Regions from separate parts of the Streptomyces sp. NPDC054770 genome, predicted to be linked through region 1. Evidence: riboswitches for the same ligand, from Rfam matches in the RefSeq annotation. Region 1 holds a riboswitch; the other holds the start of a gene.
What was found. Region 1 has a riboswitch for ZMP and ZTP ahead of ACWGKQ_RS05900 (glycine hydroxymethyltransferase). Riboswitches for the same ligand answer to the same signal wherever they lie in the genome.
Positions count from the first base shown of each region.

Region 1 (15,259 bases):
CGGCCGCCCCACCGCGGCGACCTCGCTCAGGTGGGCCTCAACGGCGGCGAGCTCCCCCTCGGCGATCTCCGTCGGCGGCAGCAGCGTGACGTGCGTGGGGATGCCATGGGCCGCGGGGTCGCCGAAGCCCGCGCGCCGCTCCTGGAGCAGGCTGCCATGAGGCTCCGGGACCGCGATCGACACGCCGATCGTTACGGTCCCCACGTCATCTCCCGTCGGTCGTGGTGGGCGGACGCATGTCGGGTTCGTACCCGGGCGTCCGGCTATCGACTGTACGGCCACGGCCGCCTCCCGGGCAGCCGTGGCCGAAGTGATGTGCAGCGCTTCGCTTCGCTCAGTGCTTGGCGGGCAGGAAACCGACTCTGTCGTAGGCCTGGGCCAGGGTCTCGGCCGCGACGGCCCGGGCCTTCTCCGCGCCCTTGGCGAGGATCGAGTCGAGGGTCTCCGAGTCGTCCAGGTACTGCTCGGTGCGCTCCCGGAACGGGGTGACGAAGTCGACCATGATCTCGGCGAGGTCCGTCTTGAGCGCGCCGTACATCTTGCCCTCGTACTCCTGCTCCAGCTCGGCGATCGACTTGCCGGTGAGGGTGGAGTGGATGGTGAGGAGGTTGGAGACGCCCGGCTTGTTCTGGACGTCGTAGCGGATCACGGTGTCCGTGTCGGTGACCGCGCTCTTGACCTTCTTCGCGGTCGCCTTCGGGTCGTCGAGGAGGTTGATGAGGCCCTTCGGCGTGGACGCCGACTTGCTCATCTTGATCGACGGGTCCTGGAGGTCGTAGATCTTCGCCGTCTCCTTGAGGATGTACGGCTTGGGGATCGTGAACGTCTCGCCGAAGCGGCCGTTGAAGCGCTCGGCGAGGTCGCGGGTGAGCTCGACGTGCTGGCGCTGGTCCTCGCCGACCGGCACCTCGTTGGCCTGGTAGAGCAGGATGTCGGCGACCTGGAGGATCGGGTACGTGAACAGGCCGACGCTGGCGCGGTCCGCGCCCTGCTTGGCGGCCTTGTCCTTGAACTGGGTCATCCGGCTGGCCTCGCCGAAGCCGGTGAGGCAGTTCATGACCCAGGCGAGCTGGGCGTGCTCGGGGACGTGGCTCTGCACGAAGAGGGTGCAGCGGTCCGCGTCCAGGCCGGCGGCGAGCAGCTGGGCGGCGGCGAGCCGGGTGTTGGCGCGCAGGTCGGCGGGGTCCTGCGGGACCGTGATCGCGTGCAGGTCCACGACCATGTAGAAGGCGTCGTGGGACTCCTGGAGGGCTACCCACTGGCGGACGGCGCCGAGGTAGTTGCCCAGGTGGAACGAGCCGGCGGTGGGCTGGATGCCGGAGAGCACGCGGGGTCGGTCAGAGGCCATGCTCACCATTCTCTCAGAGGGGGAGGGGGTGGTGGGCCCATGAGGGGTGGGGTGGTTTCGGGGCGCGGGGGACTGCGGGCCGGTGGGGGCCGACCGCGCAGTTCCCCGCGCCCCTGACGGGGCGCTGCCCCTTACGGCGGTGATCAGCCGAGGTCGATCTCCGGGTACAGCGGGAAGCCCGCCACCAGGTCCGTCGCGCGCTGGGCGATCTCCGTCGACACCTTCTCGTCCAGGACGTGGGAGGCCTTCGACGGAGCGCCGGACTTCGTCGTGCCCGGCTCGGTGGCGGTCAGGACGCGGTCGATCAGGGCCGCGACCTCGTCCATCTCGGCGGTGCCCAGGCCTCGGGTGGTGAGGGCGGGGGTGCCGATGCGGATGCCGGAGGTGTACCAGGCGCCGTTCGGGTCGGCGGGGATCGCGTTGCGGTTGGTGACGATGCCGGAGTCGAGCAGGGCCGTCTCGGCCTGGCGGCCGGTGAGGCCGTACGACGTCTCGACGTCGATCAGGTTGAGGTGGTTGTCGGTGCCGCCGGTGACCAGGGTGGCGCCCCGGCGCATCAGGCCCTCGGCGAGCGCACGCGAGTTGTCGACGATGCGCTGGGCGTAGTCCTGGAAGGCGGGCTGCCGGGCCTCGGCGAGGGCGACGGCCTTGGCGGCCATGACGTGCGGGAGCGGGCCGCCGAGGACCATCGGGCAGCCGCGGTCGACCTGGTCCCTGAGGGAGTCGTCGCACAGGACCATGCCGCCGCGCGGGCCGCGCAGCGACTTGTGGGTGGTGGTGGTGACGATCTGGGCGTGCGGGACCGGGTCGAAGTCGCCGGTCAGGACCTTGCCGGCGACCAGGCCCGCGAAGTGCGCCATGTCGACCATGAGGGTCGCGCCGACCTCGTCGGCGATCTCGCGCATGATCCGGAAGTTCACCAGACGGGGGTACGCGGAGTAGCCGGCGACGATGATCAGCGGCTTGAAGTCGCGGGCCTGGGCGCGCAGCGCGTCGTAGTCGATCAGGCCGGTGGCCGGGTCGGTGCCGTACGAGCGCTGGTCGAACATCTTGCCGGAGATGTTGGGGCGGAAGCCGTGGGTGAGGTGGCCGCCGGCGTCCAGGGACATGCCGAGCATCCGCTGGTTGCCGAAGGCCTGCCGCAGCTCGGCCCAGTCGGCCTCGGAGAGGTCGTTGACCTGGCGGGCGCCGGTCTTCTGGAGGAAGGGGACCTCGACGCGGTCGGCGAGGACGGCCCAGAAGGCGACCAGGTTGGCGTCGATGCCGGAGTGCGGCTGGACGTAGGCGTGCTGCGCGCCGAACAGCTCGCGGGCGTGCTCGGCGGCGAGCCCCTCGACGGTGTCGACGTTGCGGCAGCCGGCGTAGAAGCGGCGGCCGATGGTGCCCTCGGCGTACTTGTCGCTGAACCAGTTGCCCATGGCGAGCAGGGTCGCCGGGGAGGCGTAGTTCTCGGAGGCGATCAGCTTGAGCATCTCGCGCTGGTCGGCGACCTCCTGGCCGATGGCGTCGGCGACCCGCGGCTCGACCGCGCGGATCACGTCGAGGGCGGCGCGGTAGGCGGTGGACTCGGTGGACAGGGGCGCGGACGTGTCGGACACGGACTTGTCGGACATTCAGGACCTCCGGACATGGCGTTCGGCATTCACGGTTCGGCCCAGGCGCACGGCACTCGGTCACAACACGGGCCGCTCCCCGATGGTCGGTCCCATCCCAGCGCGCCAGTCACGGCCCGCAGGTCACATTACCGGGCACGCCGGGCCCGGGGGCCGTGGCGTCCACCAGTCGGGCAGGGGCAGAGGGTAGGAAAGGGATCATTCCGCCGCGCCCCCTGGAGTCGCCGTGACCACTACGGAAGCCCTCATCGCCGCCGCCGACGCGCACAGCGCGCCCATCTACCACCCGCTGCCGGTGGTGATCGCGACGGCCGACGGCGCCTGGATGACGGATGTCGAGGGGCGCCGGTACCTGGACTTCCTGGCCGGCTACTCGGCGCTGAACTTCGGGCACGGCCACCCGCGCCTGGTCGCGGCGGCGAAGGCGCAGCTGGAGCGGGTGACGCTGACGTCGCGGGCCTTCCACCACGACCGGTTCGCCGCGTTCTGCACGGAGCTCGCCGAGCTGTGCGGGATGGAGATGGTGCTGCCGATGAACACCGGGGTGGAGGCGGTGGAGACGGCGGTGAAGACGGCCCGGAAGTGGGGCTACCGGGTGAAGGGGGTGCCGGCCGAGATGGCGAAGGTGGTGGTCGCGGGCGGGAACTTCCACGGGCGTACGACGACCGTGATCAGCTTCTCCACGGATCCGGAGGCCCGGGCGGACTTCGGTCCGTACACGCCCGGCTTCCAGATCGTGCCGTACGGGGACCTGACCGCCATGCGGGCCGCGCTGACCGAGAACACGGTGGCGGTGCTGCTGGAGCCGATCCAGGGCGAGTCGGGGGTCGTGGTGCCGCCGGAGGGCTATCTGGCGGGGGTGCGGGAGCTGACCCGGGAGCGGGAGGTGCTGTTCGTCGCGGACGAGATCCAGTCGGGGCTGGGGCGGACCGGGCGGACCTTCGCGTGCGAGCACGAGGGCGTCGTACCGGATGTGTACGTCCTCGGGAAGGCGCTGGGGGGCGGGGTGCTGCCGGTGTCGGCGGTGGTCGCGAACGCGGAGGTGCTCGGGGTGTTCCGGCCCGGCGAGCACGGGTCGACCTTCGGGGGGAACCCGCTGGCCTGTGCGGTGGGTCTTGAGGTGCTCGCGATGCTGCGGACCGGGGAGTTCCAGGAGCGGGCGGCCGAGCTGGGGGAACTGCTGCACCGCCGGCTGGCGGAGATGGCCGGGAGCGGCCGGGTGACGGCGGTGCGGGGGCGGGGGCTGTGGGCGGGGGTGGACGTGGACCCGGGGGTGGGCTCGGGACGGGTGGTCTCGGAGCGGCTGATGGAGCGGGGGGTGCTGGTGAAGGACACGCACGGAGCGACGGTGCGGATCGCGCCGCCGCTGGTGGTGGCGGAGGAGGACCTGGAGTGGGGGATCGAGCAGTTGTGGGGGGTGCTGAGCGCCTGAGCGGATCTGTGGACGAACGGACGAACCGCACAACCAGCGCAGCGCTCGGCGGACTACTCGGAGACGCTCGGCGCGGGGCTGTTCACCGGCTGTCGCCGAGCCCTGAGGAACAGCACGGGTCCGGCGACGAGGACGAGCAGGCCGGCGGCGAGCAGGAGCCACGGGTCGAGCAGGCCGTCGGTGCAACTGCTGCTGGTGGCCGAGCTGGTGCAGTAGGTGCCGGGGCCGTGCCGGTTGAGGTAGGCGAGCAGGAACAGGGGCAGGCTCGCACCCGACAGCAGGCCGGGCAGGCCCCGCCGGGTGTCCCGGCGCGTGGCCAGCGCGACGGTGCCGGCCACGGCGACCGGCAGGACGAAGATCCCGACCGACAGCGCGGTGAGGAGGGCGAGCAGGTAGCAGGCTCCGGTCAGGAGCCATCCGGTGAAGAGCAGCCAGGCGCGTCTGTTGCCGGTCATGTCTTCTTCTTCCGTTTGAAGATGTCCAGGAGGGAAGCGATCTTCCCGGCACGGTCGAACAGGGCCAGTGCGGGCTCGCGTTCCTCTTCGAGGTTGGCGAGCATCTCCAGGCCCAGGTACAGGGCGACGATCGCGTGCGCGAGTTCTTCGGGGGGCATCAGCCGGGCGGCGGGAGAGCCCGCGAGTGCCTCGCGGACGCTGTCGGCGGCGAAGGTGCGCCACGGACGGATCCGGGCGGCGACCTCCGGGCGGAGTTCGGGGGTGAACTGGGCGGCGGCGATCATCTCGACGAGTACGGTCACGTGCCCCTGGTCCAGGTCCTCGTCGAAGACCGCCCTGGCGGCCCGGACCAGGTCGCCGATGCTCTTGGACTCGTCGACCATCGCCTGGTAGCGCGCGTTGCGCGCACCGCTGACCTGGTCCAGGGCCGCCAGGTGCAGCTTGGCCACCGAACCGAAGTGATAGAAGACCAGCGACTGCTGGCAGTCGGCGCGCCGGGCGATCTCCCGCGCGCTGGCCCCGGCGAAACCCACCTCGCGCAGTGCGTCGGCAGCCGCCGCGACCAGCGCCGCTCGCGTCGCCGCCGAACTGGCGTTCCCGGACGGCTCGACCGACCTCTTCCCTCCGGCTCTGGCCACACCGCGCCCCTTCGATTGACCGACTGGATTGAGCAACTGGATTGAGCGACTGCTCAAAAAGTAGCGACCACCGGAGGCGCCGGACAAGAGTCCGAATCCGGCCATGATCGACACCGAGGGATCGCAGAGTTGTCATGCACAGGTAAGAAAATCATGTGAAGCGGCCGGGGCTCCTGTCGGCGCACCGAGTCCCGCCGGTACCGTCCAACTGCCCGTGGATGAACGATCAACTTCGGACTCTACGCGCGCAGAACACGTCCTACCGGCAGAACCGCATTTCTCTCCACGGGTCCCTCCACGCATCTTTCTACGCGCGCAGAGCGACCCACGACGCACCACCCGCACCGCCATCCCTCTCGCACCCCCCACCGATGGAGGAATGACAGATGCCCGGCTTCGCCACCCCGCGCCGCGAACTCACCACGGCCCTGGCCGTGCTCGGTCTGATCGCGGCCGGTGCCGCCGTCCAGGCCACCAGCGCCGCGACCCCCGCCCGTGCGGCCACCACGTACCGCGTCCTGTTCGACGACGGCCACGCCGAGGAGGCCGGCAACGCGGACTGGATCGTCTCCACCAGCAAGCCCGACCCGCTCGCCCAGGACTCCTCCCCGTCCTCCGACAAGGACTGGACCGGCGCGCTGTCGTCGTGGGGCATCGCCCTGCAGAAGACCGGTGACTACAGCCTGAAGACCGCCACGAGCGCCCTCACGTACGGGGGTTCGTCGACGACCGACCTGTCGAAGTTCGACGCGCTGGTGCTGCCCGAGCCCAACACCAAGTTCACCACCGCCGAGAAGACGGCGATCATGAACTTCGTGAAGGCCGGCGGCGGTCTCTTCATGATCTCCGACCACACCGGCGCCGACCGCAACAACGACGGCTACGACGCGCTGGAGATCCTCAACGACCTGATGACCAACAACAGCGTCGACTCGACCGACCCGTTCGGCTTCTCGATCGACTCGCTGGACATCAGCTCCGGCTACCCGAAGGCCATCAGCGACAGCAGCAACGCGGTGCTGCACGGCGGCTTCGGCACGGTCACCAAGAGCCTGATCGCCGACGGGACGACGGCGACGCTCAAGCCCTCCGACAACGCGAACGTCAAGGGCCTGGTGTACCGCAGCGGTTACTCCGGCAACACCGGCGCGTTCTTCGCCACCAGCACCTTCGGCAGCGGCCGGGTCGCCTTCTGGGGCGACAGCTCCCCGATCGACGACGGCACCGGCCAGTCCGGCAACACCCTGTACGACGGCTGGAACGACACCGGCGCCACCAACGCCGCCCTCGCCCTCAACGCCACCGCCTGGCTGGCCGGCGCGAGCTGACCTCCGAGGGGCCCGAGCTCCCCGGAGACACGGGGGCGCAAGGGGAAGGAGCGGGTCCGGGGTCGCCCCGGGCCCGCTTCTTACTCCCCTCCCGATCACGGCATGCTCCGCTCCCCTACAGTCCCTTTGTGCTCTTTGGAATGGTGTGCGCCCTCGCGGCCGCGATCTGCTTCGGTACGGCGACGGTCCTGCAGGCGATGGCCGCGCGGGCGGCCGGTGACGGCACCGGCGGGGAGGCCGCGCTGCTGCTGCGGGCCGTGCGGCAGTGGCGGTATGTCGTCGGACTGGGGCTGGACGGGCTCGGGTTCGTGTTCCAGATCCTCGCGCTGCGGTCGCTGCCCATCTACGCGGTGAGCGCGGCCCTGGCGTCGAGCCTCGCGGTGACGGCGGTGGTCGCGGCACGGCTGCTGCGGGTGCGGCTGAGCGGGGTGGAGTGGGCCGCGGTGGGGGTGGTGTGCGCGGGGCTCGCGATGCTGGGGCTGGCGTCGGGGCCGGAGGGGGACCGGGCCGGGTCGACGACGCTGAAGTGGGTGATGCTGGGGACGGCCGTGGGGGTCCTGCTGCTCGGCCTGGCCGGCGGGCGGCTGTCGGGGCGCGGGCGGGCCCTGCTGCTGGGGCTCGGGGCGGGGTTCGGGTTCGGGGTGGTCGAGGTGTCGGTACGGCTGATCGACACCCTGCGGCCGGCCGGGCTGTTCACCAACCCCGCGACCTATGCGCTGCTGGTCGGCGGCGGCGCCGCCTTCATGCTGCTGACCTCGGCGCTCCAGCGCGGCTCGGTGACCACGGCGACGGCCGGCATGGTCGTCGGCGAGACGATCGGCCCGGCGGCGGTGGGGGTCGTATGGCTCGGGGACCGGACCCGGGAGGGCCTGACCTGGCTCGCGGTGCTCGGCTTCGCGGTGGCCGTGGCGGGGGCGCTGGCGCTGGCCCGCTTCGGGGAGGCGCCCGGCACCGAGGACACCGGCCCCGAAGACACCGGCACCGAGGCGGCCGGACCGGTCAGCCCATCGCGTCCGTGATGCCGTCCCACAGACGGGACCTGGCCTCCAGGGCGACGAGGACGGTGTCGACGGCCTCGTGCCAGCGCTGGTCGTCGGTGCCGCACAGGTCGGCGACCATCTGGAGGGCCATCGGGGTGTGCTCCTCGCCGTCGACCTCGATGTGGCGGGCGAGGTAGTCCCGGAAGAGCGGGAAGCGGTCGGTCCCCTCCTCCCTGATGACCTGGTCGAACATGTCCGGGATCAGGTCCTCGCGGGAGAAGGCGAAGGCGGCGGCCCGGCAGTGCAGCGGGCGGTCGGCGATGATGCCGAAGGTCGTGCGGACGAACTCGGCCGCGGGAGCCGGAACTCGAGCCACCCGCAGGGCCGCCGGGACGTCGTGGCCCTCCGCGACGAGGGCGATGAAGGTGTCGAGCGCGGCAGTGTCGGCCGCCGCCTCGGCCATGGCCGCGCGGTACAGCTCGAAATGGCTGGTGAAACCGCCGTTCAGGGCGTCGCTCTCCTCCACCAGCACGATGTCGTTGACGAGCCGGCGGGCCACCGCGGAGCCGCGGGGCACCCAGGGGACGTCGACGCAGGTCAGCTCCCGCTGGAGCGACTTGAGCAGGGACATGAAGTCCCAGACGGCGAACGCGTGGTGGGCCATGAACACGGCCAGGTGCGCCCGGTCCGATATTCGCTGGTAAATGGGATGCGAGGTCACTTCTTTTCGCGCAGGTTCGATCATGGAACGCGCCTGATCGATTGCCTGTCGACCCTCTTCGGTCAAATTCCAGACGTACCTCGACATGGCGTCCTCCTTCGTTCTGGGACGGCGATCCTGCAACTTTCACGACCGGCCAGGCAAGCACTTTCCAGAATTACGGGGGAGTTACCGGAAGTAGTCGGCAGCAGACCACGGCAAGCGCACAGAAAGCGCTGTAAAAAGTAACGATCCGGACACCGGAAAAACTCGTTGAATCTTTGAACGCGGGTTGTGTCGATTCCGTAAAGGACACCGTGACCAGTAATCCCGTCACCGTCACCGTGGCCTATCACGTGATGCCGGGTCGTGAGGCCGACTTCCACTCCTGGGGGTGGGCCATGCTGGGCGCGAGCGCCCGCCGGCCGGGGTTCCTCGGCGGCGGCGTCCTAGTCGACCAGGAGGCGGAATGGCATGTCGTGTATCGCTTCGCCACCGAGGACTCGGCGCTGGCCTGGGAGAACTCCCCAGATCGCGGCCAGTGGGAGACCCGCGCGGACGGCATCGCCCGGCCCACCGGGCGCCGTAGTGTACGGGGGTCGAAGGAGTGGTTCGACTCGCTGACCGGGCCGCCGCCCGCACCGCCGCCGACCACCCCGCCGGCGAAATGGAAACTGTGGTTCATCAACATGAGCGCGGTGTTTCCGCCGGTCCTGCTGTTCAATCTGATCGTGCTGCCCTATCTCGGCGGCGTCAATCCGCTCCTTCGCACCCTGGTGCTCTGCCTCTGCGTGACAGCGCTTGTCACGTGGATTCTCATGCCGCGACTACAGCGTTTCTTCAAGAAATGGCTGTATCCCCCGCTCCAGGCGCTGCGCGGGCGGCACAAACGACGGGCCGCATAGGCCCGGGAACGACCCGAGGGAGGTGGGCGGGTGAAGACCCTGCTCATCGACAATTACGACTCGTACACCTACAACCTGTTCCAGTTGATCGCCGAGGTGAACGGCGAGGAACCGGTGGTGATCCGCAATGACGAGCAGGCACCGCCCGCTCTCGCGGAGTTCGACAACGTGGTGGTGTCGCCGGGACCCGGGCATCCGGGCGACGGCCGTGACTTCGGTATCGGCGCCCGGCTGATCGCGGAGGCCACGGTCCCCGTGCTCGGGGTGTGCCTGGGCCACCAGGGCATCGCGCTCGGGGAGAACGCCCGGGTGGCGCCCGCCCCGCAGCCCAGGCACGGGCACCTGACCCGGGTGCGGCACGACGGGCGGGACCTCTTCGAGGGGCTGACCCAGGGCTTCACCGCCGTCCGCTACCACTCCCTCGCGGTCCACGAGCCGCTGCCCGCCGCCCTGGAGGCGACCGCCTGGGCCGAGGACGGCGTCCTGATGGGGCTGCGGCACCGCGAACGGCCGCTGTGGGGCGTGCAGTTCCACCCGGAGTCGGCACTCACCGAGTACGGCCACCGCATGCTGGTGAACTTCCGCAACCTCACCGCCCGCCGGGCCCGCAGAGCACGCACCAAGAACACCGCCGTCCCGCCGGCCGAGGCGGCGATCCCCCGGCCGAGGGCCGCGGCGAGCGCGGCAGGCACGGCTGGCGCGGCCGGGCCCCAGTCCGGTACGGCCATCCCCCGCCCCCGCCACGGCGAAGGGCCCGCGTACCGCCTGCACACCCGCAAGATCGCCGGTGCCGTCGACACGGAGGCCGCCTTCGGGCGCCTCTTCGCCGCCGCGCCCCGCGCGTTCTGGCTGGACAGCTCGCTCGTCGAAGAGGGCCGCTCGCGCTTCTCCTTCCTGGGCGACGGCAGCGGCCCGCTCGCCGAGTTCGTGCGCTACGACGTCACGGCCGGCCGGTGTGTGGTCGAGCGGGCCGGACGGCCGCCGCGCAAGGTGTCCGCGAGCGTCTTCGACTACCTGAAGCGGCAGTTGGGCAGCCGCCGGGTGGACGCGGACGGGCTGCCCTTCGACTTCACCGGCGGCTACGTCGGCTACTTCGGCTACGAGACCAAGGCCGACTGCGGCTCCCCGAACCGACACCAGGCCGACACCCCGGACGCCTGCTGGCTGTTCGCGGACCGGCTGATCGCCGTGGACCACGAGGAGGACGTCACCTACGCGGTCTGCCTGGCGGAGGACACCCCGCAGGCCGCACGGGACGCCGCGGAGTGGCTGGAGACGACCCTGGCCCAGCTCACCTTCCTGGCCCCGAACACCCCCCGGCCCGCCCCGCCCGCCGCCGCGGGGCCGGACCTGGCGGCCGCCGAGCCGTGGCTGGTGCGCGACCGGGCGGCCTACCTCGCCGACATCGAGGCCTGCGGGCGGGAGTTGCGGGCCGGCACCAGCTACGAGGTCTGCCTGACCAACGCGGCCCGGCTGCCCGCCCCGGCCGATCCGTACGCCTTCTACCGGCAGCTGCGCCGCGTCAACCCGGCGCCGTACGCGGCCTTCCTGCGCTTCGGCGAGCTGGACGTGGCCGGTTCCTCGCCGGAGCGGTTCCTGCGGATCACCCGGGACGGCGTGGCCGAGGCCAGGCCCATCAAGGGGACCGCGCCGCGCGGGGCGACGCCGTTCGAGGACGACCGGCTGCGGGACGCGCTGGCCGCGGACGCCAAGACCCGCGCCGAGAACCTGATGATCGTCGACCTGCTCCGCAACGACCTGGGCCGGGTCTGCCGTACCGGAACCGTGCGGGTCCCCCGCCTCATGGCCACCGAGTCGTACGCGACCGTGCACCAGCTGGTCTCCACCGTGACCGGACGGCTGCGGGCCGGGACGGACGCCGTGGACTGCGTGCGCGCCTGCTTCCCGGGCGGGTCGATGACCGGCGCCCCGAAGCTGCGCACGATGGAGATCATCGACGCGCTGGAGACCGAGGCCCGGGGCGTGTACTCGGGGGCGCTCGGCTACCTCGGGTGCAGCGGCGGCGCGGACCTCAGCATCGTCATCCGTACGGCCGTGCTGGCCGGCGGCCGGATGCGGCTGGGCGCGGGCGGGGCGATCGTCCTGGACTCCGACCCGGCCGCCGAGTACGACGAGATGCTGCTGAAGACGGCCGCGCAGATGCGGGCGCTGCGGGAGCACACCCCGTCGGCCGCGGCGGACGCCGTCGAGGAGGCCGCCCGATGACACTGCCGTTGTCCCGCACGGACACCGAGAACCTCGCCGCACGGCTGCCCCTCCTCGCCGAACGGCACGGCTGGCACGACCGCACCGCCTTCCACCAGGGCCATCGCGCCTGGACCCACGGCGAGGTGCACGACCTCGGGGCGCGGGCCGCCACCGTCCTGGCCGCACAGGGCGTGGCCCCCGGCGACCGGGTGGTGCTCGCGCTGCCCGACTCGATCGCCTGGGTGGTGGCCTTCCTCGCGGTCGCCCGGCTCGGGGCCGTCGCCGTCCTGGTCAACCCGGAACTGCCGGCCGCCGACCACGCGTTCATGGCCGCCGACACGGAGGCGGTGCTCTGCCTGACGGGCCCAGGACTGGAGGACCGCTTCGCCAGGCACGCCCGGCTCGGCGCCGACCAGCTGCTCGCGCTCGCCCCGGCCGCCGAACCTGCGCCCGCGCACCCGGTCGACGCGGACGGCCCGCTGTACGTCCAGTACACGTCCGGGACGACGGGCAGACCCAAGGGGGTCGTCCACACCCACGCCCACCCGGCCGCGTACCACGACCTCATCGGACGGCGGCTGCTCGGCATCACCCCGGACGACGTCACCCTGTCCGTCTCCAAGCTGTACTTCGCCTACGGCTTCGGGAACGCCTTCGTCTTCCCGCTGTTCTCGGGGGCGAGTGCGGTCCTGGTGGACCGGCGTCCGGCGCCCGGTGCCGTGGACGAGCTGGTCGCCCGGCACCGGGTGACCCTGCTGTACTCGGTGCCGTCCGCGTACGCGGCGCTGGTCGCCGACCGGGGCAGCGGGCACCAGGCGTGCTTCGCCTCCGTAAGGGCCGCCGTGTCGGCCGGCGAGGGCCTGCCGGACGGGCTCGGCGCCCGGGTCGCGGAGCTGCTGGGCGCGCCGGTCCTGGAGCAGATCGGGTCCACCGAGGCCGGGCACGCCTTCTGCGCCAACAGCCTCGGCCACAACCACCCCGGCACCGTCGGGCGTCCCGTACCCGGCTTCGAGGTGGAGCTGCGCGACCGGGACGGGCGCCCGGTGCCGGACGGCCACGAGGGCGAGCTGTGGGTGCGCGGGCCGACGGTGACGCCCGGCTACCTCAACCGGCCCGAGGACACCGCGCGCACCCTGGTCGGCGGCTGGCTGGCCACCCACGACCGGGCGGTCCGCGAACCCGACGGCGCCTACCGGCACCTGGGCCGTACCGACGACATGGAGATGGTCGGCGGGATCACCGTCTCCCCGCTGGAGGTGGAGGCCGTGCTGCGCGCCCATCCGGCGGTGCGGGAGGTCGCGGTCGCGGCGGTCCCGGACGGGACCGGCACCGGGCGGCTGCGCGCCTTCGTCGTCCCCGCCGTCACCCCGGCCCCGGAAGGGCTCCAGGAGGAGCTGCTGCGGCTGGCCGGGCAACGGCTGGCGGCCTTCAAGGTCCCGCGCAGCGTCAGCCTGCTGCCCTCCCTGCCCCGCACCCCGACCGGGAAACTCCGCCGCCATCTGGTCCGCCGGGGCGCCTGGTGACCCCGGCCCCGACCGACCCGACCGACCCGACCGACCTGACCGACCTGACCGACCTGACCGAAAGGCACGTCCCCATGCAGGAGTCGCAGGTGTCCCTCATAGGTGACCGCGGGTTCTATCTGGGCCCGCTGTTCCGGCGGGCGGCCGACCGGCACGGCGGGGTGTTCGTCACCCTGGACCGGCCCCTGGGCACCCACCCGGACCTCGGGGTCCGCCTGAGCTATCCGGAACTGGCCGACGCGGTCGAGGAGTTGTCGGCGCGGCTGTGGGCGGCCGGGGTGCGGCCCGCCGAGCAGGTCGTCGTGCACAAGACCGACAACGTCGACATCGTGCTGCTGACCTGCGCGGTCTCCCGGATCGGCGCGGTGCCCGTACTGCTCTCCCCCGCGCTGGCCGGCGAGGTGGTCGGCGAGCTGCTCGCCCGGCTCCGGCGGCCGTGGCTGGTCACGGACGGGGCGAAACTGGCCGGCCTGGAGGTCAGGGGCCTGGTCCGGCAGACCCTCACCGTGGACAGCGTGCCCGGCGTGGTCTCGCTCGCGGAGCACAGCGGCGCCGAGGTCCCGGCGCCGATCCGGCTGCACCCGCGCGAACCCGCCCTGATCACCCACAGCTCCGGCACCACCGGCGTCCCCAAACTCGCCGTGCACTGCCCGCAGACCATGTGGAACCGGCTGGTCCCGCAGCAGGCGATGGGCTGGCCCACCCGCGGCGAGGTCGCGGCCCTGCACATGTCCTTCGTGCACTCCCGCTTCTACCACCTGCTCGGCGTCCTGCTGCACTACGGCAGCCCGCTGCTGCTGATCACCGACCCCGACCCGGCGAGGGTCGGCCCGATGCTGGCCCGGCACCGCCCCGGCATCGTCGAGACCCACCCCAACACCTTCGTGCTGTGGGAGGAGCTGGCCGACGCGCCCGGCGCCCCGCTGTCGCGCGTCAGGTCGTACGGCTCGACGTTCGACGCCATCCATCCGCGCACCGTACGACGGCTGCTCGACGCGTCGAGGCGCCGCAGCCCGTGGCTGCTCCAGCTGTACGGGCAGAGCGAGACCGGGCCGGTCGCCTTCCAGTGGTTCACGCGCCGGAGCGCGGCCCGCGCGGACGGGCGGCGGGTCGGCATCGGCATCCCGGGCTTCACGAGCGTCCGTGTCACCGGCCCCGACGGCCTGCCCGCCGCGCCCGGCACCCCCGGCCGGATCGAGGCCCGCACCCGGGGCCGCATCCTCACCTACCTCGGCGCCCGCGAGCAGTACGAGCGACAGCTGGACGGCGAGTGGTGGCAGATGGGCGACCTGGGCTACCGGAGCCGGCTGGGCGCGCTGTACCTGACCGACCGGGAGATCGACCGGATCGACTCCGTGCACAGCAACCTGGAGGTCGAGGACACCCTGATGGACCGGCTGGAGGAGCTGCGTGAGGTGGTCATCGTGCCGGGCGCGGACCGGGAGCCGGTCCCGGTGGTGTGCGTGCGCGGGGACCGGCCGCTGGACCCGGAACGCTGGCGGGCGGCGACCGCCGACCTGCCCGCGATGGCCGAGCCCCGGCAGTGGCGGTTCGAGGAGCTGCCGATGACCGCGACCTGGAAGGTGAAGCGGGTGGAGATCACCCGGATGCTGGCGGAGGGGGTGCGCGCATGACCCCGGTCGTCGTGGTCGGCGCCGGTCCGGTGGGCCTGTCGGCGGCGCTCGCGCTGCGCGCGCACGGACTGCCGGTGCTCCTCCTGGAGGCCGACCCCGAGGACCGCGAACGGCCGGGCAGCCGCGCCCTGTTCGTGCACCGCGAGACCCTCGCGCTGCTCGACGCGATGCGCCCGGGGCTGGCCGCCGAGATCACCTCGTACGGCCGGACCTGGCACACCAGGCGGACCCTGTACCGGGGGCGGGAGGTGTACTCCCGCACCTTCCCGCCCCCGTCCGGCCGGCCGCCCTTCACCAGCCTGCGCCAGGTGGACACCGAACGCTTCCTGCGGGACGCCTGCGCGGCGGCGGGCGTGGAGTCGGTGTGGAACGCGCGCGTGATCGGTGTCCGCACCACCGCCTCGGACACGTCGCTGAGCTGCGCGGACGGCCGGGAGCTGACGTGCGGGTACGTGATCGCGGCGGACGGCGCGCGGTCCGCCGTCCGGGCCGGGC
Region 1 covers NZ_JBSHBL010000004.1:110,442-125,700, forward strand. The annotation lists gene ACWGKQ_RS05890 (2'-5' RNA ligase family protein) at 1-204, opposite strand, end outside; gene trpS (tryptophan--tRNA ligase) at 335-1,348, opposite strand; gene ACWGKQ_RS05900 (glycine hydroxymethyltransferase) at 1,492-2,961, opposite strand; ZMP/ZTP riboswitch at 2,994-3,084, opposite strand; gene rocD (ornithine--oxo-acid transaminase) at 3,188-4,393, shown strand; gene ACWGKQ_RS05910 (hypothetical protein) at 4,447-4,848, opposite strand; gene ACWGKQ_RS05915 (TetR/AcrR family transcriptional regulator) at 4,845-5,486, opposite strand; partial or broken gene ACWGKQ_RS05920 (hydrolase) at 5,873-6,811, shown strand; gene ACWGKQ_RS05925 (DMT family transporter) at 6,955-7,833, shown strand; gene ACWGKQ_RS05930 (DUF3050 domain-containing protein) at 7,814-8,539, opposite strand; gene ACWGKQ_RS05935 (antibiotic biosynthesis monooxygenase) at 8,812-9,399, shown strand; gene pabB (aminodeoxychorismate synthase component I) at 9,430-11,625, shown strand; gene ACWGKQ_RS05945 (AMP-binding protein) at 11,622-13,130, shown strand; gene ACWGKQ_RS05950 (class I adenylate-forming enzyme family protein) at 13,205-14,764, shown strand; gene ACWGKQ_RS05955 (FAD-dependent monooxygenase) at 14,761-15,259, shown strand, end outside.

Region 2 (5,041 bases), on a different contig from region 1:
CCGACGAGAGAGCCGAAAGAGCCCGTGCTGCGGCTGCTTCTCTCCTATGTCCGGCCGCACCGCTGGGCCCTGCTGACGGGTGCGGTGCTCTCGCTGGTGACGGGGGCGACCGGGCTGCTGCTGCCGCTGGTGGCCCGGGGGTTGATCGACGACCTGTCCCACGACCGCTCCATCACCGCCAAGTTGCTCGCGATGGCGGGCCTGGTGGTCGCCAACGCCGGGGTGGGCGCGCTGGGTTCGTACGTTCTCAGACGCACCGCCGAGTCGGTGGTGCTGGGGGCGCGGCGCACCCTGTCGTCGTACCTGCTCAGGCTGCGGATCACCGCCGTGGACCGTACCGAACCCGGTGACCTGATGGCGCGGATCACCTCGGACACCACCCTGCTGCGCGAGGTCACCACGGACTCGCTGGTCGCGCTCGGCACCGGCGGACTCACCCTGGTCGCCACCGTGGTGATGATGGGGGTGGTCGATCCCGTGCTGCTTGGCGTCACGCTCGTCGTGATCGCCGCGGCGGGCACGGTGCTGGGCACGATCGTGCCGCGCATCAACCGGGCGAGCCGCCGGGCGCAGGACGCGGTCGGGGTGATGGGGGCCTCGCTGGAGCGGGTGCTGGGCGCGCTGCGCACGGTGAAGGCGTCGGGCGCCGAGCACCGGGAGGAACTGGCGCTGCACGAGGCCGCCGAGGAGTCGTGGCGGCAGAGCGTGCGGGCCGCCAAGTGGTCGGCGGCCGCGGGGAACACGGCGGGACTCGCGATGCAGCTGGCGTTCATCACGGTGCTCGCGGTGGGCGGGGCCCGGGTGGCGACCGGTGCGATCGGCGTGGGCACGCTGGTGGCGTTCCTGCTCTACGTCTTCTACCTGATGCAGCCGATCCAGCAGGTCGTCGGGGCGATCACCCAGTACCAGACCGGCGCCGGCGCGCTCGCCCGGATCCAGGAGGCGCTGCGGCTGCCCGCCGAACTCCCGGCCCGGCCCGCCGAGTTGCCGTCCGCCGGCGCCGAACCGGCCGCCGTCGCCTTCACCGACGTGCGCTTCCGGTACGCCGACGACCTGCCGTACGTCCACCACGGCGTCAGCTTCGACGTCCCCGCGCGGGGCATGACAGCGTTCGTGGGGCCGTCCGGCGCGGGCAAGACCACCGTGTTCTCGCTGATCGAGCGGTTCTACGACCCCGAGTCCGGCACCGTCGCCGTGGACGGCCGCCCGGTCGCCGACTGGGAACTCCCGCTGCTGCGCTCGGCCATCGGGTATGTCGAACAGGACGCTCCGGTGCTGTCGGGCACGCTGAAGGACAACCTGCTGCTCGGCAACCCGGAGGCGGACGAGGACGCGGTCGCGCGGGTGCTGAAGACGACCCGGCTCGACGGTCTGGTGGCCCGGCTGCCGCAGGGGCTGGAGACCCTGGTCGGGCATCGCGGGACCAAGTTGTCGGGCGGCGAGCGCCAACGGGTCGCGATCGCCCGGGCGTTGCTGCGCCGGCCCCGGCTGCTGCTCCTGGACGAGGCCACCTCGCAGCTCGACGCGGTGAACGAGGCGGCGCTGCGGGACACGGTCGCCGATGTGGCGCGGTCGACCACGGTGCTGGTGGTCGCGCACCGGCTGTCGACGGTGACCATGGCGGACCGGATCGTCGTCATGGACGCGGGCCGGGTCCGCGCGGTGGGCACGCACCGCGAACTGGTGGCGGCGGATCCGCTGTACGCGGAGCTGGCGGCGACCCAGTTCCTGGCCTCGGAGCACTGAGGACGACGGGCAACGAGGAGGGCCGCCCCTGCGCGGGACGGCCCTCGGTGTGCGGCGGGGTCAGGCTTCGATGCCCGGCACCAGTCCCATGGCGGGCGCGGCCAGGTCGGTCACCTGGTGCAGTTCGCCGAGCTTGTGGACTCCGTTCAGCCCCTGCACCTGCTCCGAGACCTTCGGCATCCTGCCCCGGTACTCCGCCGGGATGTCACTGCGGGAGATTGAGTCGAGCACGCCGAGCGCGGTGACCTTCCCGGGGTGCTGCGCGCTCGCGTCGGCCGCGTTCGCCAGCGGCGCGGCGAGGCCGGTGACCCCGACGGCGAGACCGACGGCGGCGACGATACGTCGTGTTGAGATCATGTCCTCAGCAACGCCCCCGGCGCCGCGCCGGACACGGGCAGCCGGTCCCCCTCACCCGTCAGGCGGAGCGCACGGCCTGCGCTTGCCGAGCCCGGTGAGCCGGAGGACGCTCGATGTGAGGGGCTCGCGCGGCCTGCTCCGCATCGGGTCGCGGGCTCCCGCAGGAGGTCACCATGGGCACCGCGACCGGTTCCACGTTCGACACCGACACGCTGCGCCGGGCCATAGAGGGGAACACCGGGAACAGCCTTCTCGCGCTCTACGCGGACGACGCCGAGATCCGCATCATCGACCGCAACACCCAGCCCAGTCACCCCAAGGTCCTGCACGGCCGCAGGGACATCGCCGCGCTGCTGGACGACGTCTACAGCCGCGACATGACGCACACGCTGGACCAGTGCATCGTGCAGGGCGACAAGGCCGCCTTCAGCGAGTCCTGCGAGTACGAGGACGGGGTCCGGGTGCTCGCCGAGTCGATGATCACGCTGCGCGACGGCAAGATCGCCGAGCAGATCATGATCCAGGCATGGGACGAGTAGCCGGGAGGACCGCGAGGGTCCAGGTCAGTTCCCGGTTGACCTGGACCTTCTCGGCGCGGGCGGCGCTGGGGCACACCCGCCGGCCGCGTCGCCGTGCGTCCGCCGTGCTGCTGTGGACGGTCCTGCGGGCGCCGCACCGCCGCCGGAAGCACTGACGGCGGGAAGCACGCACCGACGGCGGGAAGCGCTGACGGCTCGGTTACCCTGGGTGCGGGCCGTGACTGGCGCTGAGGTGGAGCACCACCGGGGAGCGGTCCGCACTGTCGATGCCGTGCGCCTGGGCGATCAAGGTCGAACCAGCTCAGGAGTGTGCCGCATGACCCAGGCCCGCCTCATGGACGGAACCGCAGTCGCCCGCCGGATCGTCGAGGAGACCGCGAAGCAGGCCGCCGACCTCACCGCACGGACCGGTGTCACGCCGTGTCTGGCGACCGTGCTGGTCGGCGAGGACCCCGCCTCCGTCACCTACGTCCGGATGAAGCAGAACCGCAGCCGCAAGGCCGGCATCGCCTCCCGGCACGTGGCCCTGCCCGCCACCACGACCACCGAGGAACTGGTCGCCGTCCTGCGGGAGTTGTCGGCCGACCCGGCGGTGCACGGCATCCTGCTCCAGCACCCGGTCGGCGAACACATCGACGAGCGGGCCGCGTTCGAGGCGATCGCGCCGGAGAAGGACGTGGACGGCGTGACCTTCGCGTCGTTCGCGACGATGAGCTTCGGCCTGCCGGGCTTCGTCTCCTGCACCCCCGGCGGCATCCTGCGCCTGCTCGACGCGTACGACGTCGACCCGGCCGGGAAGCGGGCGGTGGTCGTCGGCCGCAGCGCGATCCTGGGCAAGCCGGCCGGCATGCTGCTGCTGGCCCGCGATGCCACCGTCACCTACTGCCACTCCCGCACCCGCGATCTCTCGGCGGCCGTCCGCGAGGCCGACATCGTGGTCGCCGCGGTGGGCCGGCCCCGGCTGATCCGCGGCCAGGACCTCAAGCCGGGCGCGGTCGTGCTCGACGCCGGCTACAACGAGGGCAACGTCGGTGACGTCGACTTCGACACCGCCGTCGAGCGGGCCTCGCTGATCACGCCGGTGCCGGGCGGGGTCGGCCCGATGACCATCGCCGTGCTGCTGGAGCAGACGGTGACGGCGGCCGCCCGGCAGCTCGGGGCGTGACGCGGGGGGCTCAGCGCATCCAGGCGCTGTACTGCATGACGGCCCCGGCCTGCACGCCGTACTCCGGCTCGGCCCGGGTGAGCGTGGCCTCCATGCCGAGGACGGTCCCGGTGGCCGGGTCCAGGATCAGCATGCGGCGCGCCCCGGAGCCGTCGTCGCAGACGTAGGCCTGCCCGGTGCGGCCCAGCCGGTCGGTGACCTCCCCCACCGGCCGCAGCCCCTCGGCCTTCGCGAGGAGTTCGGCCAGCGCCGCCGACTCGTGGGCGCCGAGCGTCCAGTTGTCCAGCAACTCAGCGGCGGCGTCGAGGAGTTCGGGGGTGCTCAGGGTGTCGGTGTAGTTCAGCTCGGTGAGGTAGGCGCGCAGCTTCGCCGGGTCGTGCGGGGGTGTCGCCAGTGGCGGGGCGTCGCCCCACATCGGCGGGAAGGTCCGGCGGCTGAGCACATGGCCGTCCTCGACGAGCCGCGGTGTGTCGCCTTCGTCGGTGAGGACCGGGCGGCCGGGACGGCTCGGGTCGGTGGCCACGACGAGTTCGGTGTGGCTGCCGTCGGCCCGCCAGCGCACCACCCTCTCCTCGGGGAGGGTGACGGGCGGCTTGTCATCGCTCATGCCCAGGCTCCAGGACTGCACATGGGTGCCCTGGCGCAGGGCCGGCGACCCGTCGCGGGCTGCCACGGCGGCCAGCTTCGCCACGTCCGCGAGCGGTACGGGCACGGAGTGGGCGCGAACGGTCAGCGGCCGGGGTGCGGCGAGCGCGGGGGTGCCGGCGGAGCCGCCGAGCAGCAGCGTCAGCAGGGTCGCGACCACGGCGGCGGCCGCGACCAGGCCCCATGCCAGCCGGGGCCGGGCCCGGCGCGCGGGGCGGGGCTCGTCCAGCAGCCGGGCGAGGCGCCGTTCGGCGGTGTGGTCGAGGGGGCCGTCGCCGAAGTGCGGGCCGTCGGCGGGCACCGGGTCGGCGGCGCGCAGCAGGTCGAGTTCGTCAGCCATGGCGGTGTTCCTCGCGAAGGGCCTCGGCGGCGGGGGGTCGCAGTCGGTCGATCTCGGCTCTGAGCCGGCCGCGGGCGCGGTGCAGCCGCATCGCCGCCGCCCGTTTCCCGCAGCGCAGGACGACGGCGACGTCCTCGACGCCGAGTTCCTCCCACGCGGTCAGCCGCAGCACCTCCTGGTCGGCCGGGGACAGCCGGGCGAGCGCCTCGTGCACCCAGCCGCCGGGCGGCTCGCTGCCGGGGCTGGCCA
Region 2 covers NZ_JBSHBL010000002.1:228,463-233,503, reverse strand. The annotation lists gene ACWGKQ_RS03605 (ABC transporter ATP-binding protein) at 1-1,746, shown strand, start outside; gene ACWGKQ_RS03600 (hypothetical protein) at 1,807-2,103, opposite strand; gene ACWGKQ_RS03595 (nuclear transport factor 2 family protein) at 2,277-2,642, shown strand; gene ACWGKQ_RS03590 (hypothetical protein) at 2,630-2,797, shown strand; ZMP/ZTP riboswitch at 2,850-2,932, shown strand; gene ACWGKQ_RS03585 (bifunctional 5,10-methylenetetrahydrofolate dehydrogenase/5,10-methenyltetrahydrofolate cyclohydrolase) at 2,959-3,807, shown strand; gene ACWGKQ_RS03580 (CU044_5270 family protein) at 3,818-4,792, opposite strand; gene ACWGKQ_RS03575 (RNA polymerase sigma factor) at 4,785-5,041, opposite strand, start outside.
Region 2: it holds a riboswitch for ZMP and ZTP, as region 1 does, so the genes downstream of both, ACWGKQ_RS03585 (bifunctional 5,10-methylenetetrahydrofolate dehydrogenase/5,10-methenyltetrahydrofolate cyclohydrolase) here and ACWGKQ_RS05900 (glycine hydroxymethyltransferase) in region 1, are expected to answer to the same signal.